DNA from 3 places in the Lysinibacillus sp. fkY74-1 genome. Region 1 is predicted to be linked to each of the others. Evidence: riboswitches for the same ligand, from Rfam matches in the RefSeq annotation. Region 1 holds a riboswitch; each other region holds the start of a gene.

What was found. Region 1 has a riboswitch for lysine ahead of ACE1MS_RS16425 (aspartate kinase). Riboswitches for the same ligand answer to the same signal wherever they lie in the genome.
Region 2: it holds a riboswitch for lysine, as region 1 does, so the genes downstream of both, ACE1MS_RS01190 (amino acid permease) here and ACE1MS_RS16425 (aspartate kinase) in region 1, are expected to answer to the same signal.
Region 3: it holds a riboswitch for lysine, as region 1 does, so the genes downstream of both, ACE1MS_RS10775 (transporter substrate-binding domain-containing protein) here and ACE1MS_RS16425 (aspartate kinase) in region 1, are expected to answer to the same signal.

What each region holds. Positions count from the first base shown of each region.
Region 1 covers NZ_CP170173.1:3,336,198-3,343,502, forward strand. Annotated here, with positions in the region: gene sdhA (succinate dehydrogenase flavoprotein subunit) at 1-1,663, opposite strand, end outside; gene ACE1MS_RS16415 (succinate dehydrogenase cytochrome b558 subunit) at 1,731-2,339, opposite strand; gene ACE1MS_RS16420 (YslB family protein) at 2,612-3,046, shown strand; gene ACE1MS_RS16425 (aspartate kinase) at 3,137-4,363, opposite strand; lysine riboswitch at 4,495-4,673, opposite strand; gene uvrC (excinuclease ABC subunit UvrC) at 4,769-6,559, opposite strand; gene trxA (thioredoxin) at 6,678-6,989, opposite strand; gene ACE1MS_RS16440 (amino acid permease) at 7,109-7,305, opposite strand, start outside.
Region 2 covers NZ_CP170173.1:236,322-243,626, reverse strand. Annotated here, with positions in the region: gene ACE1MS_RS01205 (ABC transporter ATP-binding protein) at 1-828, opposite strand, end outside; gene ACE1MS_RS01200 (sensor histidine kinase) at 966-1,901, opposite strand; gene ACE1MS_RS01195 (response regulator transcription factor) at 1,907-2,599, opposite strand; gene ACE1MS_RS01190 (amino acid permease) at 2,761-4,224, opposite strand; lysine riboswitch at 4,307-4,483, opposite strand; gene ACE1MS_RS01185 (CynX/NimT family MFS transporter) at 4,635-5,867, shown strand; gene ACE1MS_RS01180 (hypothetical protein) at 5,926-6,447, opposite strand; gene ACE1MS_RS01175 (nitric oxide synthase oxygenase) at 6,513-7,305, opposite strand, start outside.
Region 3 covers NZ_CP170173.1:2,215,998-2,223,302, forward strand. Annotated here, with positions in the region: gene odhB (2-oxoglutarate dehydrogenase complex dihydrolipoyllysine-residue succinyltransferase) at 1-1,216, shown strand, start outside; lysine riboswitch at 1,514-1,700, shown strand; gene ACE1MS_RS10775 (transporter substrate-binding domain-containing protein) at 1,819-2,676, shown strand; gene ACE1MS_RS10780 (amino acid ABC transporter permease) at 2,846-3,571, shown strand; gene ACE1MS_RS10785 (amino acid ABC transporter ATP-binding protein) at 3,584-4,318, shown strand; gene ACE1MS_RS10790 (DUF6501 family protein) at 4,590-4,787, shown strand; gene ACE1MS_RS10795 (toxic anion resistance protein) at 4,834-5,907, opposite strand; gene ACE1MS_RS10800 (5-bromo-4-chloroindolyl phosphate hydrolysis family protein) at 5,904-6,554, opposite strand; gene ACE1MS_RS10805 (acylphosphatase) at 7,277-7,305, opposite strand, start outside.

The sequences.
Region 1 (7,305 bases):
GGTCAAACTTCGCCATTGTTGTTTTCAAGAATTGCTCGTCATCACGATTAGGGAAATCAGGTTTATAGTGCGCACCACGAGATTCATTACGTAATAATGCGCCTTTTGTCATTACTTTCGCAAGCACTAACATATTTTTAAGCTGACGTGTAAAGTGTGCGCCTTGATTACTCCATTTTTGCGTATCGTTAATGTTGATGTTGTTCCAACGCTCAGTAAGGTCATCAAGTTTTTTCAATGTATCTTCAAGCTGATCATTGTAACGTACTACAGTCATTGTAGCAGTCATCATTTCACCAAGCTCTTTATGCAGTAAGTAAGCGTTTTCTGTGCCTTCCATTTTCATGATAGCATCCCATTTCGCTTGTTCTTCTGTTACGCGAGCATCGTAAATCTCTTGTGGAATATCTTCTGCATGCTTTTTAAGATGTTTTACATAATCTACTGCGTTTGGTCCTGCAACCATACCGCCATAGATAGCAGATAATAATGAGTTCGCACCAAGACGGTTGGCACCGTGTTGAGAGTAATCACACTCACCTGCTGCAAATAGACCAGGAATTTCAGTCATTTGGTTGTAGTCAACCCATAATCCACCCATTGAATAGTGAACTGCTGGGAAAATCTTCATAGGTAATTTACGTGGGTCATCTCCTACGAATTTTTCGTAGATTTCAATGATACCACCAAGTTTAACGTCTAACTCATGTGGATCTTTATGTGAAAGATCTAGGTATACCATGTTTTCGCCATTGATACCAAGTTTTTGGTTTACACAAACGTCGAAAATTTCACGTGTTGCAATATCACGTGGTACTAAGTTACCATAAGCTGGGTATTTCTCTTCTAAGAAGTACCAAGGTTTACCGTCTTTATAAGTCCAAATACGACCACCTTCACCACGAGCTGATTCTGACATTAGACGGTTTTTGTCATCTCCAGGAATCGCTGTTGGGTGAATTTGGATGAACTCACCATTCGCATATGAAGCACCTTGTTGGTAAACGATAGAAGCAGCAGAACCTGTGTTAATAACAGAGTTTGTTGTTTTACCGAAAATAATACCAGGGCCACCAGTCGCCATAATAACAGCGTCTGCACGGAATGATTTAATTTCTTCTGTACGCATATCTTGCGCTACGATACCACGGCACACGCCGTCTTCATCGATAATAACACCAAGGAATTCCCAGTGCTCATATTTATTTACTAAACCAGCTACTTCATGAGAACGAACTTGCTCATCAAGCGCATATAGTAATTGTTGACCAGTTGTTGCACCAGAGAAAGCTGTACGGTGCATTAAAGTACCACCAAAACGACGGAAATCTAATAATCCTTCTGGTGTACGGTTGAACATAACACCCATACGGTCCATTAAATGGATAATCCCAGGGGCTGCATCACACATACCCTTAACTGGTGGTTGGTTCGCTAAAAAGTCACCACCATATACTGTATCATCAAAGTGGATCCATGGAGAATCCCCTTCACCTTTAGTATTTACCGCACCATTAATTCCGCCCTGCGCACAAACAGAGTGTGAGCGTTTTACAGGAACTAATGAGAATAAATCAACTTCAGTACCAACTTCAGCTGCTTTAATCGTTGCCATCAGACCGGCAAGACCACCGCCGACAACAATTATTTTGCTTTTCGCCATGATTATTTCTCACTCCTCTTAAAAAATTGCATTGATTGCATTTGCTCTATCGTAGCTTTCTATGGAATTATACAAAAGCTAAAATAGCAGCAATACCAACTACACTTAGAATTACGAAAATGATGTTTGTTACGTAAGTAGCAATCTTTTGAGCCTGTGGAGATTGTGTAATACCCCAGCTTACTAGGAATGCCCATAAACCGTTAGATAAGTGGAAAGTTGCTGATAAAATACCAACAATGTAGAATCCAAGCATGAATGGATTAGCAACGATATTCGCCATCATGTCGTAATCAACGTGTGTGCCAAGTGCTTTTTGAATACGAGTTTGGAAAATATGCCATGCAATGAAAATCACTAGGAATACACCTGTGAAACGTTGTAATGAGAACATCCAGTTACGGTATGTGCTGAAACGTCCTGTGTTTGGTGTAGCAGTGAATGCAATGAACACTCCATAAAATGCATGGAACATCAATGGAATATAGATGACAATCCATTCAACTAGGATAAGGAATGGAATCTTCTCCATTACTGCGGTAGCATCGTTATAACTATCTGCCCCGCCTGTTGCTGTAAAGTTAATGAACAGGTGCATCGTTAAAAACAGACCTACTGGAATGATCCCAAGTAGAGAATGTAAGCGACGCCATAAAAACTCTCGATCTTTCGACAAGACTGTTACCCCCCTTAGTACTTAAAATAGCACAACAAAAGAAGTCATCATTTTGTAAATGATACTTCATTGACTGTGTATTTCATCATGGTACAATATTATGACATGTTTATTGTACTCTCAAGAGCTACGAGCGTCAAGGCAACTCGAAGTTTTTCATAGAGCTTATTAAAGAACTAATCTAGTGCATAATGCGTCGTTTTTTCTCGAAAAATCTACCATTACTTTATTAACGTTAAATTTTAAGAAAATTCTAAGAAAGAAGGATAACAATGTTAAACACTCCATCTCCTACAATCTCTTCCTTTGGTTATGAGATCATTCGCGATCATATTCTATCTTCTATACTCGGTAAACATGAGAATGATGTCCTTTATTGGGCAGGCAAAGAGCTTGCGCGTAAGTTTCCATGTAAAAGTCAAGACGAACTTATCGCATTTTTCGCAGATGCCTGTTGGGGTACATTAGAGCTCATGAAAGAATCGAAAGACGGACGCATTTTCCAGTTGACAAACGACCCTGAAATATTACAAATCAAACAACGTAGCTTTAGACTTGAGGCAGGATTTATAGCTGAACAAATTCAGCTAGCTAAAGGCTATTTAACAGAATGCTATGATGAAAAACGTGAAAAGCAACATTACGTTATGTTTACAGTCAAATGGGACGTAAAGGAACGGATCATGCATACGATCCCAACAGAGTAACAAAAAAGGATTGTCTCCCCAATCAATAAACGGGATGACAATCCTTCCTTTTATTTCGGACAATGACAGAAAATGCTGTTTCTTCTATTATTATATGTAAAGAGCCTGCTCTAAATTAAATTCATCATGTAATGCATTTGCCGCACGAATCATTTCATCCTGCGGAACTACAACAGACACTTTAATTTCCGAGGTGCTGACCATCTTCACAGGGATATTTTCACGACGTAACCGGTCGAACATACGGGCAGCGACACCTGGATTAGAAACCATACCAGAGCCAACAATAGAAACTTTTGCTAATCCAATTTCGAAATCAGCAAAGCTAAAGCCAAGCGATACTTTACTGTCCTCTAAAACACGTAATGCTTCCGCAAATTCTTCTTTCAAAATTGAAAAGGACACAGTTGGTTTTAATCCATCAATAATGGCTTGAACAATAATATCCACGTTGATGCGATTTTCAGCAAGAGTTGAAAATATATCCGCTAATGAAGCACCCGAATATGCATCATAGCCAATTGTTAAACGAATAACATCTGATTCAAAGGCAACACCACGAACTATTAAATTTTTCTCCATCTCTACTTCCTCCTTCAATAAAGTACCTACTGACTCCACTAAACTAGAGCGTATGATAACTGGTATTTGAAACTTTTTAGCTAACTCAACTGCACGTGGATGTATGACCTGTGATCCTAAATGAGCTATCTCTAACATTTCATCATAGGAAATTTCCTGTAGTTTTTGTGCCTGTACAACAAAGCGTGGATCTGCTGTATACACACCGTCAACATTCGTGTATATGTCTGTCCGCTCGGCATCTAATGCAACAGCAAGTGCGACGGCTGTCGTTTCGGTCCCACCTTTCCCAAGCGTTGTTATATTGTGGTCATTGTCAATGCCTTGATCTCCAGCAATAACGACGATTTGTCCTTGCATTAAATGTTCTTCGATACGACTAACATCGATATGATCTATCCGTGCATGACTATACATATGATCCGTGTAAATACCAGCCTGCCAGCCTGTTAATGACACCGCATTATAGCCAGCTTCTTGTAACGCAATGGCAAAGACTGAGCTTGATAGCTGAGAGCATGAAGACACAACTGCGTCTAATTCACGTTTTGACACATCATCTGTGAAATGAAGTACGCTCATTTTCACGTCTTGTATCGTTTGTCTCATTGCAGCTACTACTACTACCACATCGAAACCTCTATCTTTTTCAGCAATCGCTTTTCGTACAGCCTCTTGAATTTGTTCGGGTGATGCTAATGCAGCCCCTCCAAATTTCATCACTATTCTAGACATTTCTTTTGTTCTCCTTTCCAGTCTGGTAATTCACCTAATATAAGGTGTAAAACAGCCTCTAGAAAACTAAAAGGCAGCCTTCACAAAACGTGAAAGCTGCCTCTAACATGTACAATAAATGAAACTTGCGCATGTGTGATAGCTCTCCGAAACTTGTAGAATCGACAGTCTTACATTTCTTAAATGCAAAACCAGTACAACAGTGGAAACAACATTACTGTACTTCGGCAAGCTCCCCTTTCACGCAATGTCTTAGGATTTGTTCATCCTCTATTGCGCTACTTTTGAATCTTGCACCTCTATCATCACCTTAAAAGTGAATGTATTAAATTTATGTTCGCCCTCATTAAAACAAGTGGGCTGTTAACATTGGACAACAATGTTATTTATAACCTTAGCATATGTCTATTCCTTTGACAATGACTCCTGCTGAAAATAGGCATAAATATGACTTGCTAAATTAGCTGGCATCCCGGCTTCCTGTAAAGCCAGCTCACTAGCCTCACGTATTTTCTTAACGGACCCAAAGTGTTTAAGTAGCTGCTGTTTTCGTTTTGGACCGACACCCTCAATTTGATCCAGCACAGATTGGATAGCATGCTTTTCATGCTGTTGACGTAAAAAGGTAATCGCAAAACGGTGGACTTCATCTTGAATTCGTTGTAATAAATAAAAACCGTCACTTGTACGTTTTAAGGCAATGACCTCGGGCGGATCACCAAACAATAGTTGCGATGTATTATGCTTGTCATCCTTTGCTAAACCAGCAATAGGTATAACAAGTCCTAGCTCATCCTCTAATACTTCTCGTGCTACTTCCATTTGACCTTTACCACCATCTATTAGCACTAAATCTGGTAGTGGAAGACCTTCCTTCAAAACACGAATATAGCGCCGGCGAATGACCTCTTGCATAGCACCATAATCATCATGCTTAGCTGCTGTCCGAGTTTTATATTTGCGATATTCCTTTTTGGCAGGCTTGCCATCAATGAAAACAACCATTGCAGATACTGCGTCCGTTCCATGCATATGACTATTATCAAAAGCTTCAATTCGTAATGGTGTCGTTATACCCATTGCATCGCCTAGTGCCTCACATGCACCAATAGTACGTTCTTCCTGCCGTTCGATAAGCTGGAATTTAGCGGCAACTGCAATTTCAGCATTTTTCGTCGCTAAATCCACCAACTCCTTCTTTTGACCTCTTTTTGGTGTAAGAACTTTAATGCCTAATAATTCCGTTAAAATCGCACCATCAATTGCTTGTGGAATAAAGACTTCTTTTGGCTTAATATGTTCTGGTTTTTCATAAAACCGTCCTACAAAGGTTAGGAACTCTTCCTCTGGATCTTGATAGATGGGGAAAATAGAAACATCCCGTTCGATCAGCTTCCCTTGGCGAACGAAGAAAACCTGTACACACATCCATCCTTTTTCCACAGCATAGCCAAAGACATCGCGGTTGGTCGTATCACTTGATACTATTTTTTGCTTTTGCATAACCGTATCTATATGAGCAATTTGATCACGAAACTCCTTAGCTCGTTCAAACTCCAAGTTTTCAGCAGCCGCAAGCATTTTTACTTCAAGCTCCTTTTTGACTGCCTCAACTCCACCGTTAAGAAACTTCGTCATATCCTCAATCATTTCCTGATAAACGTGACCTTCAATTTCTTTCACACATGGTGCTATACATTGGCCCATATGATAATACAAACAAACTTTTGAAGGTAGTTGCACACATTTTCGTAGTGGATATAAGCGATCCAACAGCTTCTTTGTTTCACTTGCCGCATAGGCATTAGGATACGGTCCAAAATATTTAGCTTTGTCCTTTTTTACTTTACGTGTCGTAATTAGACGAGGATGTTTTTCATTCGTAATTTTTAAATACGGATACGTCTTATCATCGGTCAACATGACATTGTATTTTGGGTCATGCAGTTTAATGAGATTCAGCTCTAAAATAAGTGCTTCTATATTTGATGATGTCACGATATACTCAAAATCTTCTATTTCGCTTACAAGTCTTTGCGTTTTACCTTCATGTGTTCCTGTAAAGTATGAACGGACACGATTTTTCAGTACCTTCGCTTTCCCGACATATATAATGGTCCCCTGTCGATCCTTCATCAAATAGCAGCCAGGCTGATCTGGTAGAATATCCAGTTTACGCTTGATTAAATCGTTCATTACCTACCTGCCTCCTACTTAAAATTCCCCTCAATAAATCATTTTATCTTTCTATAGTATATAACGAAAAAAAGCCGAACACATCAATTGATGGTCCGGCTTTTGTGAACTTCATTCATTACGCATGTTTTGCGATAAATGCTTCTAAAGCTTCTTTTGGTTGGAAGCCTACAGTTTTGTCAACTAATTCTCCATCTTTAAATAATAATAATGATGGGATTGACATGATTTGATACTCAGCTGCAGTACCTTGGTTATTATCTACGTCAACTTTTACAATTTTAGCCGCGCTACCTGCAGCGTCCATTTCCTCAAGAACTGGCCCGATCATTTTACAAGGTCCGCACCAAGCAGCCCAAAAGTCCACTAATACTAACCCTTCTTTAATATCACTTTGGAACGTAGCATCTGTTGCATGTACAATTGCCATTTGAAATCCTCCTTAAACTTACTATGATTGTAGTATAGCATGGATAAATTCACTTGAGCGAACAATCTGCCTGTAATGTATTTTTTATGAAAATCCTTGTCGAAAATTAAACGTACCGATTAATTTTGTTGATAACGGCCTTTCCATAAATAAGTTAACGTAATAAAAATGTAGATGGCTAATGTAATACCCGTCACGATTATTGAAGTGGTAAAAATAATACCAATTAAGATCGTACTCAGTGCAATAATCGCAATCCATGTAGTATAAGGGTACCATTTCACTTCATACACACTTGAGTTTGCTGATTGTTTTT
Region 2 (7,305 bases), 1.5 Mb from region 1:
AATCAATGTTTTTGTTAGAACTTTTTGGGATACGGTCAAATCATAAATTCGTATAGAATTGTCATCCATCAGCTTGAAATTAGCCATTTTTAATTTACTTTCTAAAATAAAGGCAGCCTTCTTACCATCGTTTACAATCACTTCAATATAGTCGGCTTGATTACGATTTATCGTATCCATCGTTACTTCAGTAATGAGTCTACCTTCCTTGATGACACCAATTGTATCGGCCAACTGTTCAATTTCCCCTAATATATGACTAGAGATAATAATTGTAATGCCATACTCCATACAGAGCATTTTGAAAAGCTCTCTCAACTCTTTAATCCCAATAGGGTCTAGTCCATTAATTGGCTCATCTAAAATTAGGAGCTCTGGCTTTGTAATAATAGCACGGGCAATACCTAGTCTTTGTTTCATCCCTAGTGAAAAATCTTTTACCCTTTTTTCCTCTGTATTTGTTAATTTTACAAGGTTAAGTACATGAGCTATTTCCTGCTTATTGTAATACCCCATATATTCGCAATGCAGTTCTAAAGTTTCTCTAGCCGTTAATTTTTCATAGAAAATAGGATATTCAATAATCGTTCCCATTCTTTTTAATATCTCATACGATTGATCGGTCAACCTCTCACCAAATATTTCAACATCTCCGCTTGTTGGCTTCGTCAAATTTGTTAGCATCTTCATCACTGTCGTTTTACCCGCTCCATTAGGGCCTAAAAAACCATAAATCTCCCCCTTCTTCACGTTCATATTGACAGCAGAAACCACTTCTTTTCCTTCGTACACTTTCGTAAGCTGGTTTGTTTTCACAATGTATGTCATGTCAATCTCTCCCTCAAATGTGGCTATTGTCATTATAAAAAATGAAGCTCTCTAATTTATTACTTGATTCTTACAAATTTCTTAAGCGCATAATAAAAGCCTGTAAAGCACCATAAAAGCTCTACAAGCATGTGATTTCAATACGTCATTCGTTTTAAAGCAATGGTAAAAATGGTCTTTTTATAGGGAATACTTGATAACTGGATGGAACCATCCATCATTTCCACTAATCGCTTTGTAATCGTTAAACCGAGGCCACTCCCCTGAAAGGATTTATTGCGAGAGTCCTCTAGCGTGTACATTCTCTCAAATACATTATCAATATGGTATTCATCAATTCCTTTACCACAATCCCATACATCTATATAAATACTCGTGTCATCATTTCTTATAGTTAAGCCCATTACATTGCCATCCGCTCCATAGGCAAGAGCATTGGATAAAAGATTGTTGAGAACCCTATTTAATGCTTCTTCATTGCCAAGGGCATACATAGGCGTTTCAGGAATTGTAATATTGATATCTAATCCCATCGACGTCACCATATCGTAAAATGATAATATATTTTTTCGGCTAATTTCACAAACATTGATTTTAGTGATTGGATAATCTGTATCTCCAGCCTCTAATTTGGCAAGATCAAAAAATGTATGAATGATTTTTAATACTTCTAATGTTTTAGCATGCACGCCTGCTAATAGTCTTTGGCGTTCTTCCTCACTAGCTGAGCCTTGGAGCTGAAGCATTTCAATATAGCCTAGCACAACCGTTAAGGGCGTTTTTAAATCATGTGAAATGTTGGCCAACATTTTTTTCATGGAATCTTCCATTTTCCGATGGGTCGCCTGAACTTTTTGGTGATAGTCCAGCCAAGCATTTATTGAAATAAGTAGCTGTTGAACTTGTGTATTGCTCGTAGTTACCAAAATTTTTTCGTTACTTTGTTCTTGAACGATGATTTGAAGTTTTTCATACATATATTGGACCGTCTGATTTTGTTCTTTTTTTGTTTTCCATTGAAAAATAACAATTCCTATAAGCACCAAAATGATAATGAATAGAATGATGATCATATCTGCTATCCTTCAAATTTGTAGCCAATTCCCCACAGTGTTTTAATGTACTGGGGGTTGGATGGATCATCTTCAATTTTTTCGCGTAGCCTTCGAATATGTACATTAATAATATTTTCATCACCATAATATGCATCTTTCCATATTAGCTGATAAATTTGCTCCTTCGTAAAAACTCGGTTTCGGTTTGTTACAAATAGCTTTAAGATGGCAAATTCCTTTGATGTTAGCTTTACTTCCAGTCCATTTTTATTTATAGAAAAATTAACAATATCTATCTTTAAATGGCCTATGACTACTACATCTTGTTTGTGATCTGTTTGGCCAGCGTATTTTGTTGCTCGTCTAATAACGGCCTTTACGCGAGCAGAGAATTCCAGCATAGAAAATGGCTTAGCAATATAATCATCTGCCCCTAATCCCAACCCAAGCGCTTTATCTACATCACTATCCTTTGCAGACATAATGATGATTGGAAGTGCTGCCTGTTCTCGAATTACTTTTAAAACCTCTAATCCATTAAGCTTAGGAATCATAATATCTAGTATAACTAAATCAAAAGTTTGATTTAAACAATATTGTAATGCCTCTTCTCCATTATTTGCAGTGGTGACATCGAAGCCTTCCAATAATAAAAAATTCGCTACCATATCGCGAATAGCCTCATCATCTTCCACTAGTAAAATATGTTTTTGCATTTCCATGCACCTCTCCCTACCAGAAAGTCAAAAATCACACTTCCATATCTATAGTATATTACCATATATATGATATTGGTTTAGTAATAATTTTAAAGGTCTATATATAAAAAAGCTGTCCCATCAACCATCATACAACGGTTTATAGAACAGCTTTTCGTTTAATTTTCTACTTTTAAATCACAATCTTTAAGAGGAAGCATTTTTGTTTTATGTTTAATTTTGTACCCCAGCCATAGCAATAGGAACAGGGGAATACCGATATAAGAAACAAGGATACCATACCAATCGATTGTATCACCGATAAACGCTGTGTAATTCTGTCCAATTACAACAATCATACAAATCGTAAAGGCGAATAGTGGACCGAATGGGTATAGCTTTGCTTTATACGGTAATAGCTTTGGATCTAAGCCCTGAGCTTCGAAGGCACGACGGAAACGATAATGACTAAATGCAATACCTAGCCAAGCAATAAAACCTGACATCCCAGAGGCATTTAAAAGCCAAATATAAACGACCCCATCACCAAAGAATGACGCTAAAAACGCTACACAGCCTACAGCTAATGTTGCGATTAGTGCATAAATTGGAATGCCTCGACGACTTAACTTTGCAAAGAATTTAGGAGCATGACCATCCACTGCTAATTGCCATAGCATACGTGAAGATGCATACAATCCAGAATTACCTGCTGATAGCATAGCCGTTAAAATAATGGCATTCATTAAGGAAGCAGCAAAAGCAATACCTAAGCGATCAAAAACGAGTGTAAATGGGGATACAGCGATATCTTCCGATAATAAGCGCTCATCTGTAAATGGAATCAACATCCCGATAGCAGCAATGGCTAAAATATAAAATAAAATAATTCGCCAAAACACAGATTTTACTGCCTTCGGTATATTTTTTCCTGGATCATCTGTTTCACCTGCAGTAATCCCAAGTAGCTCTGTTCCTTGGAATGAAAATCCTGCCGCAAGGAAAATACCAAATGTTGCAAGGAAGCCTCCATGGAATGGCCCATCACTAATAAAGAAATTTGTAAAACCTACAGGTGCTTGTCCACCCAAAATACCAAAAATCATTAATAAGCTAATAATAATAAATACAATGACCGTAGCCACTTTAATCATCGCAAACCAATATTCACTTTCCCCATAGCTCTTTACAGACAATAAATTAAATGTCAGTACAATCACAATAAATAATACTGTCCAAAGTGCTGATGAGCTATTTGGGAACCAATATTTCATAATTAATGATACTGCCGCAATCTCTGCCGCAATCGTAATTGCCCAGTTATACCAGTAGTTCCAGCCCAGTGCAAAACCTAAAGCGGGATCTACAAATTTTGTCGCATACGTACTAAAAGATCCTGAGGACGGCATATAGGCAGCCATTTCACCTAAACTTGTCATTAAAAAATATACCATAATACCGATTAAGGCATAGGCAAGCAATGCGCCTCCCGGACCGGCTTGTGCAATAGCACCACCACTAGCCAAAAATAGCCCCGTACCAATTGTACCGCCTAAAGAAATCATTGTGATATGACGGCTTTTTAATTCTTTTTTCAGCTTCGGTGCTTTATGGCCGAGCTGATTGATTTTTATTTCACTCACGATATAGCTTCCTTCCTATTTATGAGGCAAAAAAATGCCATCACATGAACAATGTGATGGCTAAGTTAATCCTCAGTTTTTCCTAAATGATAGCTCAACACGTTGTACAAACGTGACAGTTCTGTTCCTTTCGGAGACAGCCCCAGCATGAGGTTTTCAAGTCCCCTCACACTTCGGCAATATTTCCTTTCAGCTAATCTCTTCAATGCTTGTCATTTCAATTAGCTTACTTATAAATATCGCGACCTCTACCTCAATACAAACATGAGGCATATAATTATTAAATTTATGATGTTTACTATATTAACATAAGACCTAAGACATTTCAATATAACTATAAAAGTTCTGTATTTTGTGAATTTTCCACTATTTTTAATAGTGTGATAAAGTGTTATAGTAGTTCAATTAGAATGGTTATAACAGGGGGAATTATTTTGACTTTAAATGATCATTCCTCCAGCTTCCCAAGTAGAAAAATTAGCTGGAAGGGAACAACTTTATTATTAGTTTTTGGCGTAATATTTATAGCATCTACATTACGCATGCCACTAACTGTTGTGGGTCCAATTGTATCCTTTATACGCGACGACCTTGGTATTTCCAATGTTCTAGCTGGGTTTCTTACAACTATACCATTGCTTGCTTTTGCCATCATATCACCGTTCGCACCAGTTGTAGCACGAAAACTTGGGCTTGAGCTAACCTTATTTTTATCCACTATTTTATTGGCCTTAGGTATTGTACTACGCTCCCTCGGTACAACAGGGTTACTTGTATTTGGTACAGTGCTCATTGGCGTAGCAATATCATTTGGAAATGTGTTGATTCCAGGATTATTAAAATTAAAATTTCCTTATCATGTAGGATTATTGATGGCATTTTTCACTATGTCGATGAACTTAACAGCGGGGCTTGGAGCTGGTATTAGTTATCCAATAGCTAATTCTTCACTAGGTTGGCAAGGGGCATTGGCTGTGGCGCTTATATTAGTCGTATTAACCATTTTAATCTGGATACCTCAATTGAAATTAAATAAGCCAAAACCAGCTACTACCTCCAAAAAAACAGGTAAACCTCTTTGGAAATCACCTGTTACATGGGCAGTAACAGGTGCAATGGGGTTACAATCTTTATTATTTTATACAACAGCAGCTTGGATTCCTGAAATTTATATTGCGCAGGGATTGGCTCCTGATAAAGCTGGTTGGATGTTTTCTATTATGCAATTTTCACAAGTTCCCATGGCATTGGTTGTCCCTATTATTGCCGGTAAAATGACTTCACAGAGACCACTTGTCCTCATGTTTACATCGTTCTATTTAGTAGGATTTGTCGGCGTTGTGATGGAGTGGACAACTATGGGGATATTATGGATGATTCTTCTAGGTTTAGCAGGTGGGGCTTCATTCGCATTAGCAATGATGTTCTTCACACTCCGTACGCGTACAGCATTTGAAGCCGCTGATCTATCAGGATTTGCACAATCATTAGGCTATTTATTCGCTGCCATTGGTCCAATTCTTTTCGGATACCTCCATGATCTGTTTGGTGGTTGGAATATTGCAGGTTGGCTCTTTGTTGTTGTAGCTATGACACTCTTCTTATGCTCCATGCGAGCATCTAAAGATGAATATGTCCATTAGATTTAAGCAGATGGGGAAGCTAAACCATCTGCTTTTTGTCTATATCAATTCCTTTTTTCTAATGTTTTAGTAAGGCTAGTAGTTCCGAAAGTTCCTCTGTTGCGCTCTTGATATATGCCTTAATAGTAGTAAAAACAGGGATCGCCTCTTGAAGGAGTAAAAAACTAAAATAATAATAGCCTAAAAAAGCTTCTGGCTCATAACCTCTAGGCGGATCTCCCTCCCACTCCAGCTCATCATCATCTTCATTTTCTATCCATAAATATTTCGTATCCAATAGCTCCTGCATCGTTGAAACGTTATGTGTTGAATCTTGATAATCCTCAGTTATTGCATGAGCCACAGCTAAATAAAGCTTTATTTCTGCTAAGGAGACTTCCTCTACATTTTTACTTGAGAGCTTTTTTAAAAGAATAAGTAAAACCCATGGCGTCACCTGCCAAAGTGTTCCTTGATGTTCGATTAATTCTGTCAGCTCTTGATATTGTTCTTGTTCAATTAAACGAGGAATGTCTGTTCCTCTGCCATAAGGTGTCGTCAATTGTTGCCAAGGGATATTCGAAATATTTTGGTTCAACATCTTGAATTGCCCCTCCCCCAAAACGGTACTTAGAAGCTGTTGGTTTTAAAACAACTCCTTTCAAGTTAATAACATGGTTTTTGATAAAAATAATTGGGCGTATGATAAGTATTTATATAAGGTTTATGGAATATATGAGTGGTCGCAGGGGAAAGTGGTGGGATTAACCATGTCCAGTTACCCGTAATTTCTCGCCCTGCCGATTTCTCAGCTTCCTCAAATAATTTAAACTGCTGAGCAGCAGTATGATGATCTACAATGCTCACACCGTCCTCTTTAAAAGAATGAAGAACAGCAATATTGAGCTCCACTAATGCACGATCACGCCATAGAGAGGCTTGTTTAGTAGTATCCAAATTAAATATGTCCGCAATAGCTGGCAGCATATTATAGCGGTCATGATCGGCTAAATTGCGTGCACCAATTTCAGTTCCCATATACCAGCCATTAAATGGAGCCGCTTGAAAATCAATGCCAGCCATTTGAAAACGCATACTCGAAATAATAGGAACAGCATACCATTTTAACTCTAATTCCTCCACAGCTTCCGATTCTGGATGACGTATTGGAACCTCTAAAATATACTCTGTAGGAATTGTAAATAGCTGTGGAGCATGTCCATCTACCTGTATGACTAGTGGTAACACATCAAAGGGTGTACGCTCGCCTTTCCAGCCCATCGATTCACATACTTTTGTAAAAGTGATAGAATGTGCATCCCCAATGATGCCTTCTTCTGTTTCATAGCCTGCGTAACGAATTAGCTGATGATTCCAAATCCGTACTCTATCATTTGCAAACACTGTTATAGTTGGACGGATTTTCCCCTGATTTGTGGCATACTCTATATGCTCTAGT
Region 3 (7,305 bases), 1.1 Mb from region 1:
AGAAGGTAGTATCGCACAGTGGGTAAAAAAAGTGGGCGATCGCGTTGAAAAAGGTGAATTCATCGTTGAACTTGAAACAGATAAAGTAAACGCTGAAATCATTTCTGAAGAAGCAGGTGTATTAACACAAATTTTAGCTGAAGAAGGCGATACTGTACTAGTTGGTCAAGTTATCGCAATTGTAGAAGCAGGCGAAGGCGCAGCAGCTGCACCAGTAGCGGCAGCACCAGCTGAAGCAGCTCCAGCTCCAGCAGCGCCACAAGCAGCACCTGCAGCACCAGTAGCAGCAGCACCTGTAGTAGAAGAAACTTCTGGTGAGCGTGTCATTGCATCTCCAGCGGCACGTCGACTTGCACGTGAAAAAGGTATTGACCTTGCAGCGGTATCACCAGTAGATCCACAAGGCCGTGTACGTGTACAAGATGTAGCGGCACATGGTACAGCACCAGTAGTAGCAGCACCTACACCAGTAGCAACTACAGGTGGCCCAGTTGTATTCACACCAGCAGCTAATTCTGACCGTGTAACGATTGAAAAAATGAGCCGTCGTCGTCAAACAATTGCAAAACGTTTATTAGAAGTTAAACAATCAACAGCAATGTTAACAACATTCAACGAAATTGACATGACAAACATCATGGCACTTCGTAAACGTAAACAAGAAGAGTTTGTGAAAGCAAACGACATCAAACTTGGTTTCATGTCATTCTTCACTAAAGCTGTTGTTGCAGCACTGAAAAAATACCCATACGTAAACGCTCAAATCTCTGGCGATGAAATTCATTTAAATAACTTCTTTGATATCGGTATTGCAGTATCAACTGAAGAAGGTTTAGTAGTACCAGTTGTACGCGATGCGAATAGCAAAAACTTTGCAGAAATCGAAAAAGATATCGCTAACTTAGCGACAAAAGCTCGTGATAAAAAATTAGGCTTAAATGACATGGCTGGTGGATCATTCACAATCACAAATGGTGGTGTATTCGGTTCATTAATGTCAACACCAATTATGAACGGTACGCAAGCTGGTATTTTAGGTATGCACTCCATTGTAAACCGTCCGGTTGCAGTAAATGGTGAAGTTCAAATCCGTCCAATGATGTATGTAGCACTTTCTTACGATCACCGTATCATCGATGGAAAAGATTCTGTAGGATTCTTAAAAACAGTTAAAGAGTTAATCGAAAATCCTGAAGATTTATTATTAAATTCATAATTCCTTTAAACCCTGCAAACTTTGCAGGGTTTTTTCTTGGCTTCTGTATCACTAAAGTCATTAGTAATTTTGATAATCCAAAACTATTTACTTAGTATAAAAAGAATAGGTAGTAAAAATATGTTGTTTTCCAGCAGATATATGGATAAAAATACGTAGATTAATAATGGATAGGGCAAGCATAATACCCTAATATTGTCATTAGTCAGAAAAATGATAAAACTCTCTTGACGTACATACTAGTTTTATAGTAGTATCTAAATATCAATTAAATAAACAAACCTCACTAACAAACATCAGTGAGGTAGAGGCGCGGTATTTATTAGTTCATTGTTGAGTACAAGCAAACAAAGACGCAATGAAGAAGGAAATATCGCCGAAGTATAAAAGGAGCTCGTACTTTTATGCTGGGTCTGCAGTGAATAAGTGCAGGACTGTCCTAGTAAATTCATTTCCAGGTTTACTAGGTTGTGCTATCTCGGAAACATGGAATACTAGTGAGGATTTGGGCAACTGTCATAAAAGGTAAGACCTAAGTTCACAAGACTTAGGTCTTTTTTCGTACAGTTGTCTTATTTTTTTACAGAAAAGGGGAGTTTTTCATGAAAAGAAAATGGTTGTTAGTAATGATCTCTATCATGACGGCAATTGTGCTAGCTGCATGTGGCACTAGTGACAAAAAAGAAAGTAGTTCAGGTGATGCTGGCGCAGATAAAGAAGAAGGCGGCGGTGAATTCCGAATTGGAATGGAGGCGGGCTACCCACCATTCAACTGGACACAGCAAAACGATGCAAATGGAGCAGTAAAAATTGCAGATAACGCAGAGTATGCAGGTGGCTATGATGTACAAATGGCGAAAAAAATCGCTGAAGGTTTAGGCAAAGAATTAGTGATCGTCAAATTGGAATGGGACGGCTTAGTACCAGCGCTACAATCTAATAAAATTGATGCAATCATCGCGGGAATGTCGCCAACAGAAGAACGTAAGAAAACAATTGATTTTACTGAAAACTACTATACTTCTGATTTTGTAATGGTTATTAAAAAAGGTAGTAAATATGAAGGTGTCAAATCAATCCAAGATTTCTCTGGCGCAAAAATTACATCACAACTGAATACTTCCAACTACAATGTGATTGATCAAATTAAAGGTGTCAATAAACAAACAGCAATGGAAAGCTTCCCAGCGATGCGTGTAGCTTTAGAGGCAGGCAAAATTGATGGATATGTAGCCGAACGTCCTGAAGGAATTTCTGCGGCAGCTGCCAACGATAAATTCACATACGTAGCATTTGAAGAAGGCTTTGATACAGATCTTTCAAATACTTCGATTGCTGTAGGCTTACGTAAAGATGATGCTAATCTAGAAAAAATCAATGAAATCCTAAAAGGTATTTCTGAAGATGATCGTCAAGCGATAATGGAAGAAGCTATTTCTCAGCAACCAGCAGCACAATAAAAAAATGGCACGGACTAGTTGCTAGTCCGTGCACTATCATTTCATCATTATTAAAATGAGAACCTCTCTACATAATGATAATGTCCTAGCGAAATAAATCATAGACTAGTAGAAAAAGCTAGGGCACGAAAAAGATAGCAAGCAACATGACATTGTAAGGAGGAACATCATGAGTCTTGAATGGATACTTTCAATTATTGAAAACAACTGGCAAATGTTTTTACGAGGTGCGTATTATACGTTACTGATTTCGACTATAAGTACAATTATTGGTGCATTTATCGGATTTTTCATCGGAATTATGCATACGATTCCAGTTCGTAAAAAAGGTGTGAAATTTTATAGCTTAAAGCTTATTAATTTTATACTCACATGCTATGTTGAATTTTTCCGTGGTACACCAATGATTGTACAGGCTATGGTTGTCTACTATGGATTAGATATCGCATTTGGCATAGACATGCACTTTATTACAGCGGGGATTTTAGTCGTTTCACTTAATACAGGTGCCTATATGGCAGAAATTGTCCGAGGTGGTATCGTATCGATTGATAATGGTCAATATGAGGCAGCATCAGCTATCGGTATGAATCACTTCCAAATCATGCTTCACGTAGTCCTACCACAAGTAGCACGAAACGTACTGCCTGCGACAGGCAACCAATTAATTATGAATATTAAAGATACAGCTGTACTAAACGTTATTGGAGTAACAGAATTATTCTTCCAAACAAAATCAATCTCCGGTAACAACTTCCGTTATTTTGAATCGTTCTTTGTAGCTTGTATTCTTTATTTCATAATGACATTCACTGCATCACGAATCCTTCTCTATGTTGAAAAACGTTTAGATGGACCAGATGCCTATCAAAAAGAACAAAAAGAAGCAATATAGGGGGACGCACAAATGGCAGTCATTAAAATTGAACATTTAAGTAAATCATTTGGACGTAACCAAGTGTTAAAAGATGTTAATTTTCAAGTGGAAAAAGGAGAAGTTGTTTGCTTAATAGGCTCCTCTGGTTCAGGCAAATCCACTTTACTTCGTTGCATTAATTTATTAGAAACACCAAGTGGTGGGCAAATTATTTATCAAGGGGAAGACATCCTAGATGAAAAACACAATATCCAAGAATATCGAACACATTTAGGGATGGTATTCCAGCAATTCAATTTATTTAACAACCACAATGTTTTAAATAATTGTACGGTGGGGCAAATAAAAGTTTTAAAACGCTCGAAGAAGGAAGCAGAGGAAACAGCGCTTAAATATTTGAACATTGTTGGTATGGAACAATATGTAAACGCAAAGCCTCGACAGCTTTCAGGGGGGCAAAAGCAACGCGTAGCCATTGCCAGAGCATTATCCATGAATCCTGAAGTGATGCTTTTTGACGAACCTACATCAGCACTAGACCCTGAGATGGTAGGGGAGGTATTAAAAGTGATGCGTCAATTAGCTGATGCAGGCAATACGATGCTGATTGTAACGCATGAGATGGAGTTTGCCAAAGAGGTAGCAGATCGCGTAGTCTTTATGGATAAAGGTGTAATTGTCGAAGAGGGCCCACCATCACAGGTATTAATAAACCCTCAGCATGATCGGACGAAAGAGTTTTTAAAACGAACATTAAAGCAGTAGGACCTCATCAAAAAAAGTGAGTCCTATAATAGAGACTCACTTACTTTCTGGAATTCCATTCTGCATAAAGGACAAAGCAGATTACGAATGCTATTGCAATAATAAAAAACCATTGTGGTACACCGCCAAAGCTCATCATAACACCTCAAATGTAAAATTATTTTTGGATAGATTAGGTATTGTATTTCTTTTTTCTCCACAAAAGCCTAAAAATATTATAAAATAGGCATTAGACATTAGCTTTATGCTAGTAAAGAGAGGTAGAGAGAATATGTTACATTTAAAATGGAAAGATGCGCCAACATTACGAACAGTGACTTGCAAACATACCAATGCATCAAAATACCTAGTATCAAATGTTTTAACAGTAGGAAAAGAATATGAAGTAAAAAATGAAACAGAAGAGTTCATTTTTATCATTGATAACACTGGCAACGTCGGTGGCTACTATAAAGATTATTTTGCATAAAAAGAAGATAGGGTGGTTCAGATCATTTACTGAGCCACCCTTTTTTTCATGAATCCCTCTGATAGCCTCTTATATCCGTCGTATTTTGCAACTGTTGCTTTTCCTGTTCCGTCGCCGTATGTAAGGCGAACACATCTTTTATAGCTGTTTGTAGCTCATATTGCGTTTCCTTAAATTTCGATACTTGCTGTTCGAATGAAGGTCTTGCAAAACGATCCTGTGTCTGTAATAATCGTTCCTCAAGCTGTGCATAATGATGATCCATATGCATGGATAGCATCATTGCTAGTTGATTTTTCCATAAAGGAATTAATGTGACAATGGAAAACTCAATTTTTTCAGCTAATGTTTGATTCGCTTGCTGTATCATACGAATTTGTGGTGCCGTTTGTAGGGCTACTTGTTGAGAAACCTGTAAATCATAAATACGTTGATCCAGCCTCTCAATTTGTGCAGCGAAATCATTTAGTTGTTGAATGGCAAGAGGCTGTTTATTTGCTTGGACACTTGTTATTTTTGTAGGAAGCTCCACCTCAATGGCCTGCTGCTTTTTCATTTGACCAGCTGCAATCGCAGTAGCTAGTTCCTCGAAAAATCCTCGATTATGTGTATAAAGTGCTTCTAAATTCTCTACATCCCGAATTAGTTGGAGCTGAGCACGTTCCAATTGCACCCCGATACGTTCCACCTGAATACTAATACGCTCAAATTCTGTTAGGGTTTGTTTCACAGTAGGCTCTGTTTTACCACCAAATATTTTTTTGAAAAAGGTTTGTTTTTTTGGCTCTAAAGCTGTCGGGTCTACGCGATCTAAGGTTTGCATTAAGGAGTCTAGCATTTGACCTATTTTGGTCACGTCCTTTTGCTTCACCTGCGCTAACATTCGATCCGCAAACTGGGACAGGGAACGCTGTGAATCCTGTCCTAAAGACAGCAATGATTCAAAATCAGTTAAATCAATTTGGCTGGCATATAGTAAAGCCCGACTTTGCGCAAGAGGCGATAGCGTTTCGTACGTCGCCATCGCCTCATTTTGTGGAGTTGTTTCTAAATAAGATTGTACTAATGGAGAAAGACCAGGAATGGTATTTAATTGAAAAGCATGTTCATCTGCCGTCATTTGTCATCGCCTCGCCAGTCCAATTGTTCTCTACGTCTAAGATTAGAACGATTTGCGAATTCAATCTCCATTTGTAGGTGGTCAATATCATTCGCAAGCGCATCCTTTAAATCAATTTGAATCGTATCATTTAAGTCCGTTAGTGTTTCACGCGTTTTTGATAACGTCAATTGAATTTCTTTATCCTTCACAGGCTGTCTAGAAAGCATTGTATACTTATCCGTTAATTCCACTGCTGAAGGTAAATGTGCATAGAAAAAGGGTTCAACATTGTAAAACTTACGTGGGTCTGTCTTGACAATTTTGACGATGTTTTTTGAAATACGGGTCATCTCCAGTAGTTGTTTAAAAGCAGATACGGAACGTACACGTAAATAGTTTTGACTTAATGTTTGAATTTGCTTATTAGCGGTTGATAATTGTGTTTCAATGTGTTTGAATTCTTCTTTTGTGATACCTGCTATTTGCATGACTTTCTTTTTTTGTCTATGTTTCAGCAACGCTGTACTCGTCGCATATGAACCAGCAAACAGTAAACCACCAAGGAAGAATCCAGGATTTGCTGCAATTGCTGCGATAGAAACAGTTGTTAGCGAAATAACGAAGCTAGCAGTATGTCTAGAAAAAAACTGTCCAATACTAAGCATTGTTTCTTCCTCCTTGCATTTCAATATGTCTATCTTCTTATACGAAATAATCGACATAAAGTTTCAATGAAAAATGAAACCTTACATAAATTTTACTGCGAATCGCAAATTTTCTCAATGATATTACCTAGAATAACTAGGATTAAGTTGTTCAGTATGTATGTCCACTTATTTTTAAGAGATTTGTGAACATCATATCGTATGGATTCGAAATTCTAATGATTAGGTTTATGTGCTGTCTAGCTTGAAATAAACGTGTTGACTTATTTTTCGATCGTGCGGTTCTATTTCCTAGTGTAAGAATTAAGCATGGATGTTACTTTTTTATTCCCTAATACAAAACATCAACAACTGCTTTTAAACGAACCACCAATCTAAGTGCTTATTTTAAAATAGTTTAATAAACCAAAATAGGATAATTATTGTATAATAAAGTCGGTATATATGATAATAGGATTGTGAAAAAAGAAAGCGGTGGAAAAATGAACAATAAAAAAGGAATAATTATTGCTAGCATCATACTCTTATACTGTGTAATTGACGTTATCTATACATTTGTATTATCTGGAAAAATCAATTGGTCTATATTATTTTTAGCCGTATGTATGATTGGTTTAATAGAGGTCGCCATATTCAATAATAAATACCTAAAAAAGAATATAAATCATTAATTATTATAGGGTGCATTTACCTTTAATACCTTGTAAAAAAGAAGAGCCAGACTAAACAATGTCTGACTCCATTCGTACAT